Regions from separate parts of the Clostridium thermosuccinogenes genome, predicted to be linked through region 2. Evidence: a T-box and tRNA genes for the amino acid it is inferred to sense, from the RefSeq annotation. Region 2 holds a T-box; the other holds one or more tRNA genes.
The links. A T-box is a leader RNA that pairs with one kind of tRNA and senses whether it is charged. The one in region 2 lies ahead of leuS (leucine--tRNA ligase), so its partner is inferred to be a tRNA-Leu.
Positions count from the first base shown of each region.

Region 1: it encodes a tRNA-Leu, which carries the amino acid that the T-box ahead of leuS (leucine--tRNA ligase) is inferred to sense. The anticodon was not compared.

Region 1 covers NZ_CP021850.1:1,838,540-1,846,209, forward strand. Annotated here, with positions in the region: gene CDO33_RS08075 (HD family phosphohydrolase) at 1-717, shown strand, start outside; gene ybeY (rRNA maturation RNase YbeY) at 668-1,153, shown strand; gene CDO33_RS08085 (diacylglycerol kinase family protein) at 1,153-1,545, shown strand; gene cdd (cytidine deaminase) at 1,648-2,043, shown strand; gene era (GTPase Era) at 2,260-3,153, shown strand; gene CDO33_RS08100 (YqzL family protein) at 3,291-3,431, shown strand; gene recO (DNA repair protein RecO) at 3,453-4,229, shown strand; gene CDO33_RS08110 (zinc ribbon domain-containing protein) at 4,266-4,685, opposite strand; tRNA gene CDO33_RS08115 (tRNA-Leu) at 4,747-4,830, opposite strand; tRNA gene CDO33_RS08120 (tRNA-Thr) at 5,035-5,110, shown strand; tRNA gene CDO33_RS08125 (tRNA-Tyr) at 5,114-5,198, shown strand; gene CDO33_RS08130 (hypothetical protein) at 5,299-6,087, opposite strand; gene CDO33_RS08135 (GtrA family protein) at 6,649-7,113, opposite strand; gene dapF (diaminopimelate epimerase) at 7,390-7,670, shown strand, end outside.
Region 2 covers NZ_CP021850.1:25,831-33,500, forward strand. Annotated here, with positions in the region: gene CDO33_RS00115 (DUF2284 domain-containing protein) at 1-265, shown strand, start outside; gene leuS (leucine--tRNA ligase) at 568-3,015, opposite strand; T-box leader at 3,058-3,312, opposite strand; gene CDO33_RS00125 (polysaccharide deacetylase family protein) at 3,493-4,500, shown strand; gene CDO33_RS00130 (shikimate kinase) at 4,696-5,259, opposite strand; gene CDO33_RS00135 (hypothetical protein) at 5,408-5,644, shown strand; gene CDO33_RS00140 (gluconokinase) at 5,809-7,323, shown strand; gene CDO33_RS00145 (SDR family oxidoreductase) at 7,419-7,670, shown strand, end outside.

The sequences.
Region 1 (7,670 bases), 1.8 Mb from region 2:
GCTATTGGAGGCAATTCATTGCTGGCGAGGGTAGGCGCTTATTTCCATGACGTAGGTAAATTAAAGCGTCCAAATTTCTTCAAGGAAAACCAGATGGGGGACAATCCTCATGACAGGATGACAGCAAATTTAAGCACACTGGTGATCACCTCCCATACCAGTGATGGTGTTGAATTAGCGGAAAAATACAAGATCCCTAAGGCTATAAAGGATATAATCAAGCAGCACCATGGTACTACACTGGTGGCGTATTTTTACCATAAGGCGTTAAAAAATGAAAAGGCTGATGAGGTAAAGCAGGAAAACTTCAGATACAGCGGACCGAAACCCGCCACCCGGGAAGCGGCGGTGGTCATGCTGGCAGATTCGGTAGAAGCGGCGGTAAGATCGATGCCTGATAAAACCGAAGGAAAGATTGAAGGATTTATAAGAAAAATCATAAAGGACAAGCTGGATGACGGGCAGTTGGATGAATGCGACCTGACCTTAAAGGATCTGGACGATATTGCAAAAAGCTTTTTAAAAGTATTCAGCGGATTTTTCCATGAAAGGCAGGAGTATCCTGAGATTAAGATAAAGCAGATCCAGGCAGGGGAAGAGGAGGTAACCCCGGCTGCTGCCGAATCGGAAAGAAATGCTCAGACGTATGGCGGAAGGAGTATGTCAAATGGCAATAATAATAGAGAATCTGCAAAACAAAGTAGCGATAACCGATGAAATTGAAAACCTGATAAGGAATGCTGCTGAGTTAAGCCTGGAATTGCAAGGCTTTACGCTTCCGGCGGAAATAGATATTCTTCTGGTGGATGATGAAAAGATAAGGGAAATAAACAATGAACACAGAAACATCGATTCTCCCACTGATGTTCTGTCCTTTCCCATGGTGGATATGAAGGAGGGTGTGATTATATCGGATGAGGGGGATTATGACCTGGATGAAAACACTCTGATTCTTGGAGATATAGTAGTTTCCCTTGAGACTGCCAAAAGGCAGGCGGAGGAATACGGTCATTCCTTTGAAAGGGAACTGGCCTTCCTAGTAACTCATGGATCTTATCACCTGCTGGGCTTTGACCACATGGAGCCGGAAGAGGAGAAACGCATGATGGAAAAGCAGGAAGCTGTTTTATCAAAAATGGGGCTGGCAAGATAATGAAAAACAAAAGGATTGCCGACAGCTTTAAAAATGCGATAAACGGAATAGTATATGCTGTCCGGAATGAACGTAACTTGAAGATACATATGACAGCAGGAATATGCGTAATGCTCCTCGGCCTGTATTATAGAATTGAAAAAACAGAATTTCTCATCCTATGTATTACAGTTGCCCTTGTGATAGTGTGCGAGCTGTTAAATACAGGGATAGAAGCGTTGGTGGATATAATTGTGGATGTATACCATCCAAAAGCGAAAATAATAAAGGATGTGGCTGCCGGTGCCGTCTTGCTGTCGGCTGTTATGTCCTTGGTGGTCGGATATGTCATATTTTTTAACAGAGTGATTGAAGATGTAAAAGCTTTAATTGAGCGGGTAATCCTTCATTGAATATGAATGGGGTAGTATTGCCAATAACTATAAATAGAGCATTAAATGTTGATTTAATATATGATAAATTCTGGTTGTTTCATAGAAATCGGGGGGATTGCCATGGATTATTCAGAACTTATTAAAATGGCAGAAGAAGCAATGCAAAAGGCCTATGCTCCCTATTCCGGTTTCAGGGTGGGGGCTGCAGTGCTTTCTGGTAACGGCAGGGTCTATACCGGTGCAAACATTGAAAATGCATCTTACGGCGCTACATGTTGTGCCGAAAGGGTAGCGATATTCAAAGCCGTGTCGGAGGGTGAAAAGCGAATACAAGCGGTTGCTGTAGCCAGCAGCAGTGAAGAAACGGTTTTTCCCTGCGGCATATGCCGCCAGGTAATGGCAGAGTTCGGAAATGCTGAAATGAAGATTTTATGCGGCAAAAGCAAAGGCGAATATGAAGTTTATACCCTGGGGGAGCTGTTGCCCCACTCCTTCGGTTTGGATAGAGCAAAATAAAGCTTTTCGAGGCTCTGGCAGCAAAGGATATGGTGGTACAGGAGAGCTTTTATCTTCCAATGTGTTAATACGAAAATATGAATGCTGTTTTTATTATTGACTGTGCTTTGCAAGCATGAGTGGTTTTGCTGTATATACGGAAATTGCTGCCGGTGAATTGGATCGGCAGAGAAAAATGACAGAAATAATTCATTTACATAAAATTAAGGAGGAAGTATGAGTTTCAAGTCAGGATTTGTTACAATAGTAGGTAGGCCAAATGTAGGCAAATCAACCCTGTTAAACAGGTTTGCTGGTGAAAAGATTGCCATAATATCGGAAAAACCCCAGACTACCCGTAATTCCATAAAAGCTGTGATTACCGATGAGGATTCTCAGATCATTTTCATTGACACTCCCGGGGTGCATAAACCCAAAACAAAACTTGGCGAGTATATGATCAGTGTTGTGCAGGAATCCCTAAACGAAGTGGATATTGTATTGTTTCTCGTGGAAGCCACCGATTCCGCACCGGGAGCTGGAGACCAATATATAATAGAACAGCTCAAAGACTTAAAAACACCGGTTTTCCTGTTGATTAATAAAATTGACCTGGTCAAAAAGGAGCAATTGCTGGCGGTCATTGCAAATTATAAAAACTTGATGGATTTTGCTGAGATCATTCCTATATCGGCTGTCAATAACGAGGGCATTGACATAGTCCTGAAGGAAATCCGCAAGAGGCTTCCTGATGGTCCGAAATACTTTCCTGATGATATGCTTACCGACCAACCGGAAAAGGCAATAGTAGCCGAACTGATAAGGGAAAAGATCCTCGAGCTGCTATCCGATGAAGTTCCTCATGGTACAGGCATAGAGGTTATTTCTTTCAAGGAAAGGACCAATAAGGAATTAATAGACATTGACGCAACCATTTATTGCGAAAAAGAAAGCCATAAAGCTATAATAATAGGTAAGGAAGGCAGGATGTTGAAGAAGATAGGAAGCCGGTCAAGAGAAGATATAGAAAGGTTCCTTGGAACCAGAGTTTACCTGAGATTATGGGTAAAGGTAAAAGATGACTGGAGAAACAGTGATGCCATGTTGAAAACGCTGGGCTACAGAAAATAAGCACTGCCTAATGCGCATTTAACATATATGTGAACTTTGAAGATATATAAAATTTTCAAGTATACAAAATATTTTTTAGTGTAATCTAATATTAGCTGATAAAAATTACAAAAGACAAAAAAGGGGGATTCACATTTATGTTAAAGGAATTTGCATGGAGTGCTTTTGAAAAAACCGGCAGTGTAGATGCATATGTATTTTATAAAGAAATTGAAGCCCACGACAAAATCCAGGAAAACAATGCTCTTGCCAAAGAAGAGGTTGCCGCAAGCAAATAGATTAGTCCTATCGAAGCAAGCATGTTAAATGCTGAAATCAGGGAAGAAAAGATGAGCTATTTAAGAACAAAGGGTATAGTTATCAAGGAAACCAATACAGGTGAAGCCGATAGAATTGTCACTATATTCTCCAACAGCAAAGGTAAGATCTCCGCGGCAGCTAAAGGATCAAAACGTCCTAAAAGCAGGCTGGCGGCAGGCACACAGCTTTTGTGCTACAGCGACTTTATACTGTTTAAAGGCAGTGACATCTATTCTATTAACACCTGTGATATAATTGAGCCATTTTATGAATTGCGCAACGATATAGTAAGACTTACTCATGCAGCGCATATTACGGATATTATAAATGACGTAATACAGGAAAATCAACCGTCACCAAGGGTGCTTCAGCTTTATCTGAACACCCTGTACATACTTTCAAAAACTCAAAAATCACCGGAATTGGTAACCAGAATTTTTGAACTTCGTCTATTATCCATGCTTGGATATGCACCTTATGTTAACGGCTGTATTCAATGCGGAAGTGAGAACCTGGACGGTATTTCCTTCAGCTTTCAAAAATGCGGGTTTGTTTGCGGAAGGTGCAAGCCTTCCGACGAATCTGCTATGGAAATATCTACAGGGACAGCAAAAGCCTTATACTATATAGTGCACGCGAATATAGGGGACTTGTTCAAGTTTGGCACTTCCCCCGAAGTGCTCCGGGAGCTTGGTATAATCAACCGGAGATATCTTAGGGAAAGATTGGAGCATGATTACACAAAGCTGGATTTTCTGAGATCAATCAACCTGTGATGTTGGTTGGGGGAAGATATGGACCTCAAACTTGCATCACAGTTTTTTTCCGCAGTAAGGGCAAAAGCTGTAACCGGAATCAAATCTGGCGCCGCAATGGGAGCATACCTTAAAGGGCATATATTGGCTCACAGGGCGCAAATGTTCCTGCCGGATTTCAGGATTTCGGCCCTTCTCATATTCTGCGCCTATTACAGGGTCAAGCTCATACAAGCTGCCGCAGCAGGCAGATTTGACATAATACCGTACATTCCATTTGAAGACGGGTATGAAGAATATATGAAAATAAGAATAGGTTTTACTTATCTCAAATCGGGTAAGGGCTTCACAGGCAGGGCATATTACATTGTTGGCCATGCCTGATGGCTTACTTGCCTGATCTATCCCGAAGATTCCGATGAAAAACATATCCCGGCGGCATCCTTTCTTTTGGTTACATGTACGAAGCAAATACATGAGAGAAATAAATATCCGTATATGCAAAAAAAGAACTACTGATTATTCAATAGTTCTTCTCTGGTGCGGTCGATGGGACTTGAACCCATACGGGATTACCATACGCCCCTCAAACGTACGCGTCTGCCAGTTCCGCCACGACCGCTTGTTTTAAGGCTTGTAACTCACAAGCGCATTATCAATTATACTAGCATACTATATTTATGTCAATACCGAATTTATAAAATTTTTAAGAAAATTTTCTTAAAAATTATTATAATAAAGTGTTGACATTTTGCTAAAACTCATGTTAATATAATTAAGCAGTTGCGAAAAACAACCGCAGAAACGCTCAAGGACAATTATATACGCTGGTGTAGCTCAGCAGGTAGAGCAGCTGACTTGTAATCAGCAGGTCGGGGGTTCGATTCCGTCCACCAGCTCCATATGGGGAGATTCCCGAGTGGCCAAAGGGGGCAGACTGTAAATCTGTTGTCACTGACTTCGATGGTTCGAATCCATCTCTCCCCACCACAAAAATGGCTACAAAATCTAGCCTAAAAAAGCCCGATAAATTCGGGCTTTTGTTATTTGATTAAAAAGTTATTTGCTTAAAAAAGGTGGCTTGCGAAAGCTACGTTTTTTCAATGAATTTAAGTTGAGAATTATCCCATACGAATGTTTTTTGTGAGTTTGTTTTATTGGTAGAAACCACTTTGTTTAAATCGCCGGAAGAGGTATGAATAACCTCTTTGGTTTCGTTTACTATGATTCTCATAATGTCCTTTTCATCATATCCAGGCTTGGTTTGATACCAAGGAGAATATCTAAACGAACTGGTTTCAATTACGAATTCAAAAAGTTTTTTTCCTTCAACAGGATGTGAATAGGCTTTCATAGTATCATAATCCCAGACGGATGTTACATTATCTCCGTTTATCGCAAAAACTTCTACGTTTTCTCTTTGGTAAGAGGCACTGGCACCATATGATGTTACTTCCACCAGACGTATTCCACCTTCCGGACATTCTCCCAGCAGCTTAACCGCCTTTATCGGGGCTACATTCATGTAAAGAGGTTTTATCTTTGAATTCTCTGTTTTGAAGAATATCAAAATCTTACCGCCATCAATCCAAGAAATAATATATTGGGCATCACCATCCATATAAAGTGATAGGATCGGACCGGTTTCAAAAAGCTCTTTTTGAACATTTAAGCTATTGATTTTTTGTTCTTCGGTTAGTTTATCATTGAGCAGTGTAAATGCATCGTAAAATTCTTTTTGAGTAATTGGTGGCTCTACTATTTTTGCTTCAATTGACTCATTGATATTGTTATTCATGCCAGAAGATGAACAACCTATAAACAGAAAGAATATCGATATAAAGTATAGAGAAATAAAAAACATATTCTTTTTAATCAATAGAGATATCTCCTTTCGAATAAACTTATGAATAATTTCTGATGAGTATAATTCCTATGAGAAGTAAGAATTTGCGTACATCTTCATATAATAATGACATTAAAATAGGTAAAATGCAACATAAAGTCAAAAAATTGTTAATTTATTGAAAAGAAATATGCAAAGATGATGAATGTAGCAATAAAGTATAAATAGCAAGCTGCATAATCAAAGAAAGTCAGAAGCTCAGCAGTGAGCATCTGTATAGTACTATGCCGATAACGATCACCTGATAGGCTTCTATGACCAACTCACACATCATAGGCTTGAATGCTTGGTGGGCAAACTAAAGAAGCAAATCAGGTGATATTCCCAGATGGTCCGTAAGTAAGTCAAGCCACCAGTGCGTAAGTACCTGGTTTTAAAACAACAGATACTTACCTCGACTCCGGCTATCAAACATTTGAAATCAATTTTATATTTTTAGACAAAAATGAGCTGTATCTTGCTTTTTATTATATTATTATAATCTCACTTAATATTAGGGAAAAGCTCGATTGACGTATGGCTGTATTACAAAACCTAATTTCTGTAAATCAACTTCCTGTAAATTACAAAGTTCCATAAAACTATGGCGCACATTATAATCAGCTTGGAAAACAGGGGAGATATCCTGAAAGTGCCCGACAGAATTTTTATTGCGTTATTGGATATGAACAGATTGATTCCAAACAGGGCTCCGAACATCAACAGCTGCTTTATTAAATTCTCCTTTGATTTGAAAGACCATTTCCTGTTTAAAGTAAAGCTTATGATAAACCCTGCAGCCATGGCTATGGAGTTGGAAATGCCGGAAGATATGCCGGCATAGGAGTACAGTGTGGCAAACAATAAGTATTCGGTTCCAAAGGCGGTAAATCCGCTTATCAGATAGCGAAGGAGCTGGGTTTGTGTTTCCTTGTCCAGTATCAGCTTTATTATCTTATGATCTTTAAATTTTAATGAAAAAGACTGTATTGACATATTTCCTTTCTTACCGGTGGTCATTTTATAGTACACTCCTATCCTTTGCTATCAATTATTATACAACCTATTCGTAAATTAAACAAAGTGCTTAATTACTGCAAAATTTCATTGCCATATCCATATAATATGTTATAATAATTCATGAGAAATGCAAGAATGAAAATCAAATCCTTCAATTAAGCTTAAGTTTGATTGAGTGCAGTATCATGTAGTAAACCGTATAAATATTGAAATATCAATAACTGTACAGTTAATGTCAAAAAGTTATAAATTGCTATTTGCATTAGGAGGTGCATGATGAGGTTTACAAAAATGCAAGGGTTGGGCAATGACTATATTTACATAAATTGCCTCAACTATGAAATAAATGATATCCCGAAAGCAGCAAGATTTTTAAGCGACAGACATTTCGGCATAGGCTCGGACGGTATTGTGCTTATTCTCCCCAGTGACAAGGCGGATTTCAGAATGAGGATGTTCAATTCCGACGGTTCAGAAGCTGAAATGTGTGGAAATGCTATACGATGTGTGGGCAAGTATGTTTACGATAACGGACTTACTGATAAGAGCAGAATAAA
Region 2 (7,670 bases):
TTCCCAGGAGGTTTCCTTCCAGATTGAAAGGGAGGCGTTTCTGAACGGGAAATACATGGCCTTTTCGCTGAGCGACTGTGCTATATGCTCCGAATGCATGGGGCTTAAGGGAAAGGAATGCGCCAATCCGATAAAGGCAAGGCCGGCGTTTCACAGCGTAGGGATTGACGTGTTCAAGACGGTCAGAAAATTCGGTCTTCCTATTGAAACATTAAAAGACAAGGATCAGGAGCAGAACTGGTACTCGGCGGTCTTTATAGAATGACATCAAGTACTGCCCTGTATGAAATCTTGGCACATAAAGAAAATGCGGCATTATAAAGAGAAAGCTATATTGTTCACAAAGCTTTGGAGTTGCTAAAAATTATTGTTTTTGACTGCAGGATTTCATTTTGCAATCAGTTTTCCAGGTAAAATTTCATATCGCGTATAACCTTAACTAAAAACCTCCTATGACGGTTTTATAAATCCCGCTATAGGAGGTTTCATTTATTTTTGCTTCATTGTTTTATCCGGAAAAGGCGGTGTTCTATTGACGTCAAACCTCTTCCGGATGCATATTGGCTTTTATTTCGCAACTATGTTGACCAGCCTGTTCTTTACTACGATTACCTTCTTGATCTCTTTGCCGTCTATAAACGGTTTTATTTTTTCATCAGCCAGAGCTATTTTTTCAACCTCACTGTTGTCGGCATTTGACGGTACGTCTGCCTTGCTTCTTACAGTCCCGTTGACTTGTATTGCAATTTCTATCGTGTCCTTGACCAGGGCATTTTTGTCCCACTCCGGCCATTTCTGGTTGAATATTGAGTATTCATAACCCAGTTGCTCCCACATTTCTTCCGCAAAGTGAGGGGCAAAGGGTGCCAGGAGCCTTATAAGGTCTGCTATAACTTCTTCCATAAACTTGAGGTTTTTCTGCGGTACGTCGGAATCATATTTGTAAAGGGCGTTTACCAGCTCCATCATTCTGGATATTGCCGTGTTAAACTGGAACTTATCGGCATCCTCCGTTACGCCTCTTATTGCAAAATGCCTAGCATAATTTAATTCTTTTTCAAAAGAGGCTATGTCATTTCGTCCGGCATCGCCTTTTATCTCATTAAACCTTTCTACGAGCCTTTCAACCCTGCTCACAAACCTTGCTATAGCCTTGATTCCATCATCATTCCAGGGACCGCCTTCAGTATAGTTGAAGCCGAACATCAGGTACAGCCTGAACACATCGGAGCCATACTTGCTTACATAATCATCGGGTGAAATGATGTTACCCTTGGATTTGCTCATTCTGTTCCCATCAGGCCCGAGGATGATTCCTTGATGTGTCAGGGATTTAAAAGGTTCGTCAAATTTGAGGTAGCCGAGATCCCTCAAAGCTTTTGTTATGAACCTTGCGTACAAGAGATGCATTGCTGCATGCTCCGGTCCTCCTATATATTTGTCTACCGGCAGCATTTTATTAATCCATTCCGGATTAAAGGGTTCCTTACTGTTTTTATTGTCCGGATACCTCAGGTAATACCACGACGAGCATACGAAAGTATCCAGCGTATCGGGATCTCTCTTTGCCGGAGCTCCGCATTTCGGGCAGGTGGTATTCATAAACTCCTGGCTCTTCTTTAATGGGGACTCGCCGTCGGGAGTAAATTCCACGTTATATGGAAGCAATACGGGGAGATCCTCTTCCGGAACAGGTACAATGCCGCAGTGCTCGCAATGTATCACAGGTATGGGAGCGCCCCAATATCTCTGTCTGGACACGAGCCAATCCCTCAACCTGTAGTTGATCTTCAGGGAACCTTTTCCGTCCTTCTCCAGCTTCTCAACTATCTTCTTCCTCGCATCCTCGGATTTTACTCCGTCGAATTCCTCACTGTTCACAAGTACTCCATATTCCGTGAAAGGAAGCTTGTCGTCAACGCCTTCAGCCCCTTTAATAACGCGCTTGATAGGCAAGTTGTACTTGGTTGCAAATTCATAGTCCCTTTCGTCGTGGGCAGGCACCGCCATAACGCATCCTGTGCCATAGCTGGCAAGCACGTAGTCCGCAATCCATATGGGGACTTTTTCTCCGGTTATGGGGTGTACGGCGTAAGCTCCGGTGAATACTCCGGTTTTTTCCTTGACGGTAGACATTCTTTCGATCTCCGTCTGCTTTTTAGCATACTCCCTGTATTCCTCGACTTTTGCCCTGCACTCCGGAGTGGTTATAACATCCACCAGATCATGCTCCGGGGCCAATACAACATAAGTTACGCCATACAGAGTGTCGGCTCTCGTGGTGAAAACCTTAAAGCTTTGGTCACTGCCGCTGACCTTGAATTCAATTTCTGCTCCCTCGGACCTTCCTATCCAGTTTATCTGGATCTTCTTGGTTTTTTCCGGCCAGTCCAGCTCATCCAGCTTTTCTATCAGTTCATCGGCATATGCTGTTATCTTGAAAAACCACTGGGTAAGATTTTTTTTGGTTACTTCCGTACCGCACCTCTCGCAGGAGCTATCCACCACCTGCTCATTGGCAAGAACTGTCTGGCACTTGGGGCACCAATTGACAGGGGCATTCTTCCTGTAAGCCAGTCCGGCTTCATACAGTTTCAGAAACAGCCATTGAGTCCATTTGTAGTAATCGGGAAGGCAGGTAACGATCTCATAGTCCCAGTCAAAGGAGGCTCCCATTTCCCTTAGCTGCCTTTCCATGGTTTCAATATTTTGAAGGGTTGAATCTTTGGGATGTATCCCTGTCTTTATGGCATAGTTTTCCGCAGGCAGACCGAAAGCATCAAAGCCCATAGGCTGAAAAACTTCATAACCCTGCATCCTCTTTAACCGCGCCCATGAATCGCTGGGGCCATAATTATACCAATGGCCTACGTGAAGCTTTGCTCCGGAAGGGTATGAAAACATCTCAAGACAATACAGCTTCTTGTCTATGTTTTCCGGATGAAACTTATACAGCTTGGTCTCTTCCCATTTCTTTTGCCATTTTCTATCGATGTCTGCTGAATATGGCATAATATCACTCCTTTATGTCTGCTAAACATTAAAAAAACCGCCTCAGCAAGAGACGGGGTAATTTCCGCGGTACCACTCTAGTTAGCTTCCTTTATAAGAAAGCTCCCTCTGTGAACGGCATCGGTGAAATGTAAGCTTTACAAATACCGTTCCTTTCTGTAACGGGAAAACCCGGCTTACCCTAATTATTCAGGCAGCAACTCCAGGGTGAGTTCAAAGGCGTGTTACTGCCGGCTCGCACCTTCCCCGGCTCTCTGAGAGTTCCGCTAACCTTTTACTAATCCCCTTCATAGTCTTTAAACTATACTTTTGAAAATATTATCACAAAATAAGAGTATTTTCAAGCCGTTTGTTTATCAAGTATTGACATGGCCGGCTGATTTTATTCCGATAAGTGTCATTGCTTCTGTAATGCATTTGTAATATACTGAAATCAGCGGTATTTTTATGTTCTATTATTCCGTATTTGGGGGGATAGCTTTGTTTCAGGAACATCCGGGAGTAAAACCGTCCATGAGCTTTTTTCTTATTATCATACCAGTTTTACTAGCAATTATTCCGGTGCTTGCCGCCTTCAGCCTTCTTCAGGAAAACCGCACATCTAATGAACAGAGAGTATCAGCCTTGGAAGAAGAAATACAAAGGCTGGAAGAAGAGAGGGACAGCCTTAAGGAGAAAATATCTGCCCTGGAAAAGGAAGCTTCTGCCTTGAAAGAGGAAAATACAGGCTTCAGGCAGGATATTGAGGAAAAAGATTCTAAAATCGAACACCTGCAGGAAGAAAAGAAGGAATATGAAGATAGGCTGAAGGACATGGAAGAAAAATTGAAGCTCTATGGTGCGGCAGGGATCACAGAAAACAAAAATCAAAAGGTGGCTTATCTGACCTTTGATGACGGACCTTCGGAGAACACTGAAAAAGTTCTGGACATCCTCAGCAAATACAAGATAAAAGCGACTTTTTTTGTAGTAGGCAGGCAAAACATGCCGGAAAGATATAAGAGAATTTTAAAGGAAGGCCACGCAATCGGTAATCATACCTATTCCCATGATTACAGCAAGATATATTCATCCGTGGATGCTTTCTTTGAGGACTTTGATAAGCTAAACTCGCTGCTTGAAGCTTTTACCGGACAGACTACAGATATATTCAGGTTTCCCGGCGGCTCCCACAATACGGTGAGCAAATCGGCAGGAGGATCGGAGATCATTAAGGAAATTATAGAAGAGGCCTCAAAAAGAGGTTACAAATATTTTGACTGGAATGTGACGGCTTCGGATGCGACCTTGGCCGGAGGCATGGTACCTAAGGAAACGATTGTAAATAATGTGCTTTCCGGCACCAAGGGCAGGAAAAATATTATAGTCCTGATGCATGATGCCGGCAGCAAGGATACCACAGTGGAAGCTCTTCCCGAGATAATTGAAGGCTTGTCCGCCCAGGGTTACAAGTTCGGTGTTCTTTCAAAATATGTGCAGGGAATGTAAGTAAAACAAAAGTATATAACAGGCAAAAAAAGGGGTTAGTCTTTCGACTAACCATGTAAAGGGGGTCAAAATGTATTTTGTGAGGTCAGTATTATTTTTGACCCCTTTTTACCTCCTTATACATAAAAATATAAATTTTTTTAATTTAATAGTATGTGGACTTTCAGTCTGCTAGAGCAATCAAGACACTGATAATCAACTGAGCTTTTTAATTATCTCCTCCACTATCCTGCTTTTGTGTTTTCCCGCACAATGAATGGTGATATCGGCATACTTTTTATATAAAGGCACCCTTTCCTTATAAATGTCAAGAAGCGTCTGGCTTTCATTTCTTGCAATTCCACGGGTGGACATATTCTTTATCCTTTTGTCCAGATTCCTGTAATTAAGCTGCAGATAGATAATTTTACCGCGGCTTTTTAAGTGGTGCATTGCATTCCTGCTGTAAACCACACTGCCACCGGTGGCTATGACATGGTTTGTTGTGTCAAGGCTCATCACCGCAGCTTCCTCAATCTCCATAAAGGCTTTAAGGCCTTTTTCATTTAAAATATCCTGAAGGGAAGAACCCTCTCTTTCCCGGATGATATTGTCCGTATCGATAAAAGGCATTTCCAAGGTTTTTGAAAGCAGCATTCCGACAGTGGTTTTTCCAGCACCGGGCATACCGATCAGCACTATGTTGTTGTCATGCATGGATAAAATCACCTCATATCTTTCTGTCCAGTTGCAGGCATATCGCCCTGTATAAAAATTCATATATTAACCCTTGTCTGATAATAATATTATAGATGACAAGGTTGCAAATTGAAATACTTGAAGTCTTTATGCCATTATATTACAGCCGGCGGCTATTTTTAGCTGATGCCTATGCTGTTGATTTAAATATTGAGGAGGATTTGACACTATGAGTGAGCATGAAGAGAAGATTATAAATGCGGAAAATCTGAATATTGATGCGACCCTGGAGGATATATCCAAAAACCTTGGGAGGGGAGAAACCCTGATTCTTGATGTCGGCAACAATTATTTCAATCAGACGGACAGAATATATGACACGCTGGTGACGAGGGGATATGATGTCAAAAAATCATTCAAAAACGGAAGAAACCAGATAATCATACGAAGCGGAGACCAAAGGTAATATCTTATACTTCATTATTGTACTCAGAAATTATACTCAGAAGATACTTCTGGGTTTTTTTCTTTATTAAGCAATATTTGCATTAAAAAGAGGCAATTAGTGCCATATTACGACTATAAAATGATATATAATAATATATATCAACATCAGATTGGGGTTTTGGTATGTACGAATGCTTCATCGGCCTGGATATAGGAACTTCAAGCGTCCGGGCTGTCATGTTTGATAACAAAGGCTTTCAGATAGGCATTGAAAGCATCGAGTACTCTATAATAAGCGATACCGACGGATGGGCTGAGCTTGACCCGGAACTTATATTCAACTCCAGCCTTAAGGTGATAAAGGACTGCATCGGTAAATCAGAATCAGGAAAGAGCTGTATCGCCGGCATAGGCATAAGCTGCCAGATGCATAGCCTTATGGCTGTAGACAGCGAAGGGACCCCTCTTACCAGGTTGATTACATGGATGGATACGAGGGCAGATAAGGAAGCTAAGCTTATATCGGAACGCTTTAATGCGGAAGACCTCTACTTTAGGACAGGATGCAGGGTCCAGCATCCTATGTATCCTCTGAGCAAGCTTTTGTGGCTTAAAAACAACGCTCCGGATATTTTTAAAAAGGCTTATAAGTTTATAACAATAAAGGAGTACATAATTTATAAGCTGTATAACCAATTTGTGGTGGATTATACCCTTGCATCAAGCCAGGGGTACTGCAATGTATACAGCCACCAGTGGGACAGGGATATGGTAGAGGGCATCCTGGACTTAAGCACCGACAGATTCAGTGATATAGTTGAGTGTACATATGCATTAAAAGGTATGAAACCCGAATATGCCGGAGCAATGGGAATTGATGCCGATACTCCTGTGATTATAGGCTCCGGAGACGGAATAATGGCAAACCTGGGGTGTGGAGTTTATGATGACACCTCCATGTCATCAACAATAGGCACCAGTGGTGCGATACGCATATCGGCAGACAAACCGCTGTTGGATCCTCAGCAGCGAACGTGGTGCTATTCCTTTACGGAGGATTTGTGGGTGTCGGGGGGCGCGATCAACAACGGAGGGATAGTGCTTAAATGGTTGAAGGAGCAGTTCAGGGATCAATTCGAGCATGATGCCGGACTCTATAACGAAAGCATATATAAGCTGTTTGACAGGTTTGCAGACGAAATCAAGCCGGGCAGCGACGGCCTTATTTTTCTTCCATATCTCACCGGGGAGAGAAGCCCCGACTGGAATGCCGGTGTCCGGGGAATGATGTACGGCCTTGGCCTTTCTCACGGAAGGAAGCACATCATCCGGGCAGCGATGGAAGGAATAATGTACAGAATGTACTCAGTGTATGAGGTGATATCGGGATTAAGGGACAGCGCTGTACATATAAGGGCGAATGGTGGATATGCCAAGTCCGATGTCTGGCTTAAGATGCAGGCGGACATTTTCAACAAGGAAATACTGGTGTCGGGAGTGGAAGAGGCATCAGCTCTTGGGGCGGCCTATTTATGCATGCTGGCTTTAGGAGAGGTCCGGGATATCAAAAAGCTCCTCCCGGGCATGCAGCCAAAAAAGGTCATCGCTCCATCACCGGAGAACCATGAGATATATGCAAAGGCTTATAAATCCGCGAAAGAGCTATATCAGAATGTAACCCAAGGCATGCTGAAGTAAGGCAAGTGGAAAAGATGGATGGCTAGACTACCTTGGCTTATGTCCTTGGTATATTTGATATTAATAGTACAAATTTATCGGGGGAGAGGAATTTTATGAATATGTTCAATTTACAGGGGAAAAATGCAGTGATACTTGGTGGTGCCGGTGTTCTTGGGTCAGCCATGTCCAGAGGGTTGGCTTATGCCGGTGCTGGTGTGGCTGTATGCAGCCTGCATGAAGAAAAGGCTGTAAACACTGCTTCTGAAATAGCAAAAGAGGGTGTAAAAGCAAAAGGGTATAAGCTGGATGTTACCGACCTGGATGAGTTGAATAATGTGTGCAAGGCTATTATAAAGGATTTTGGA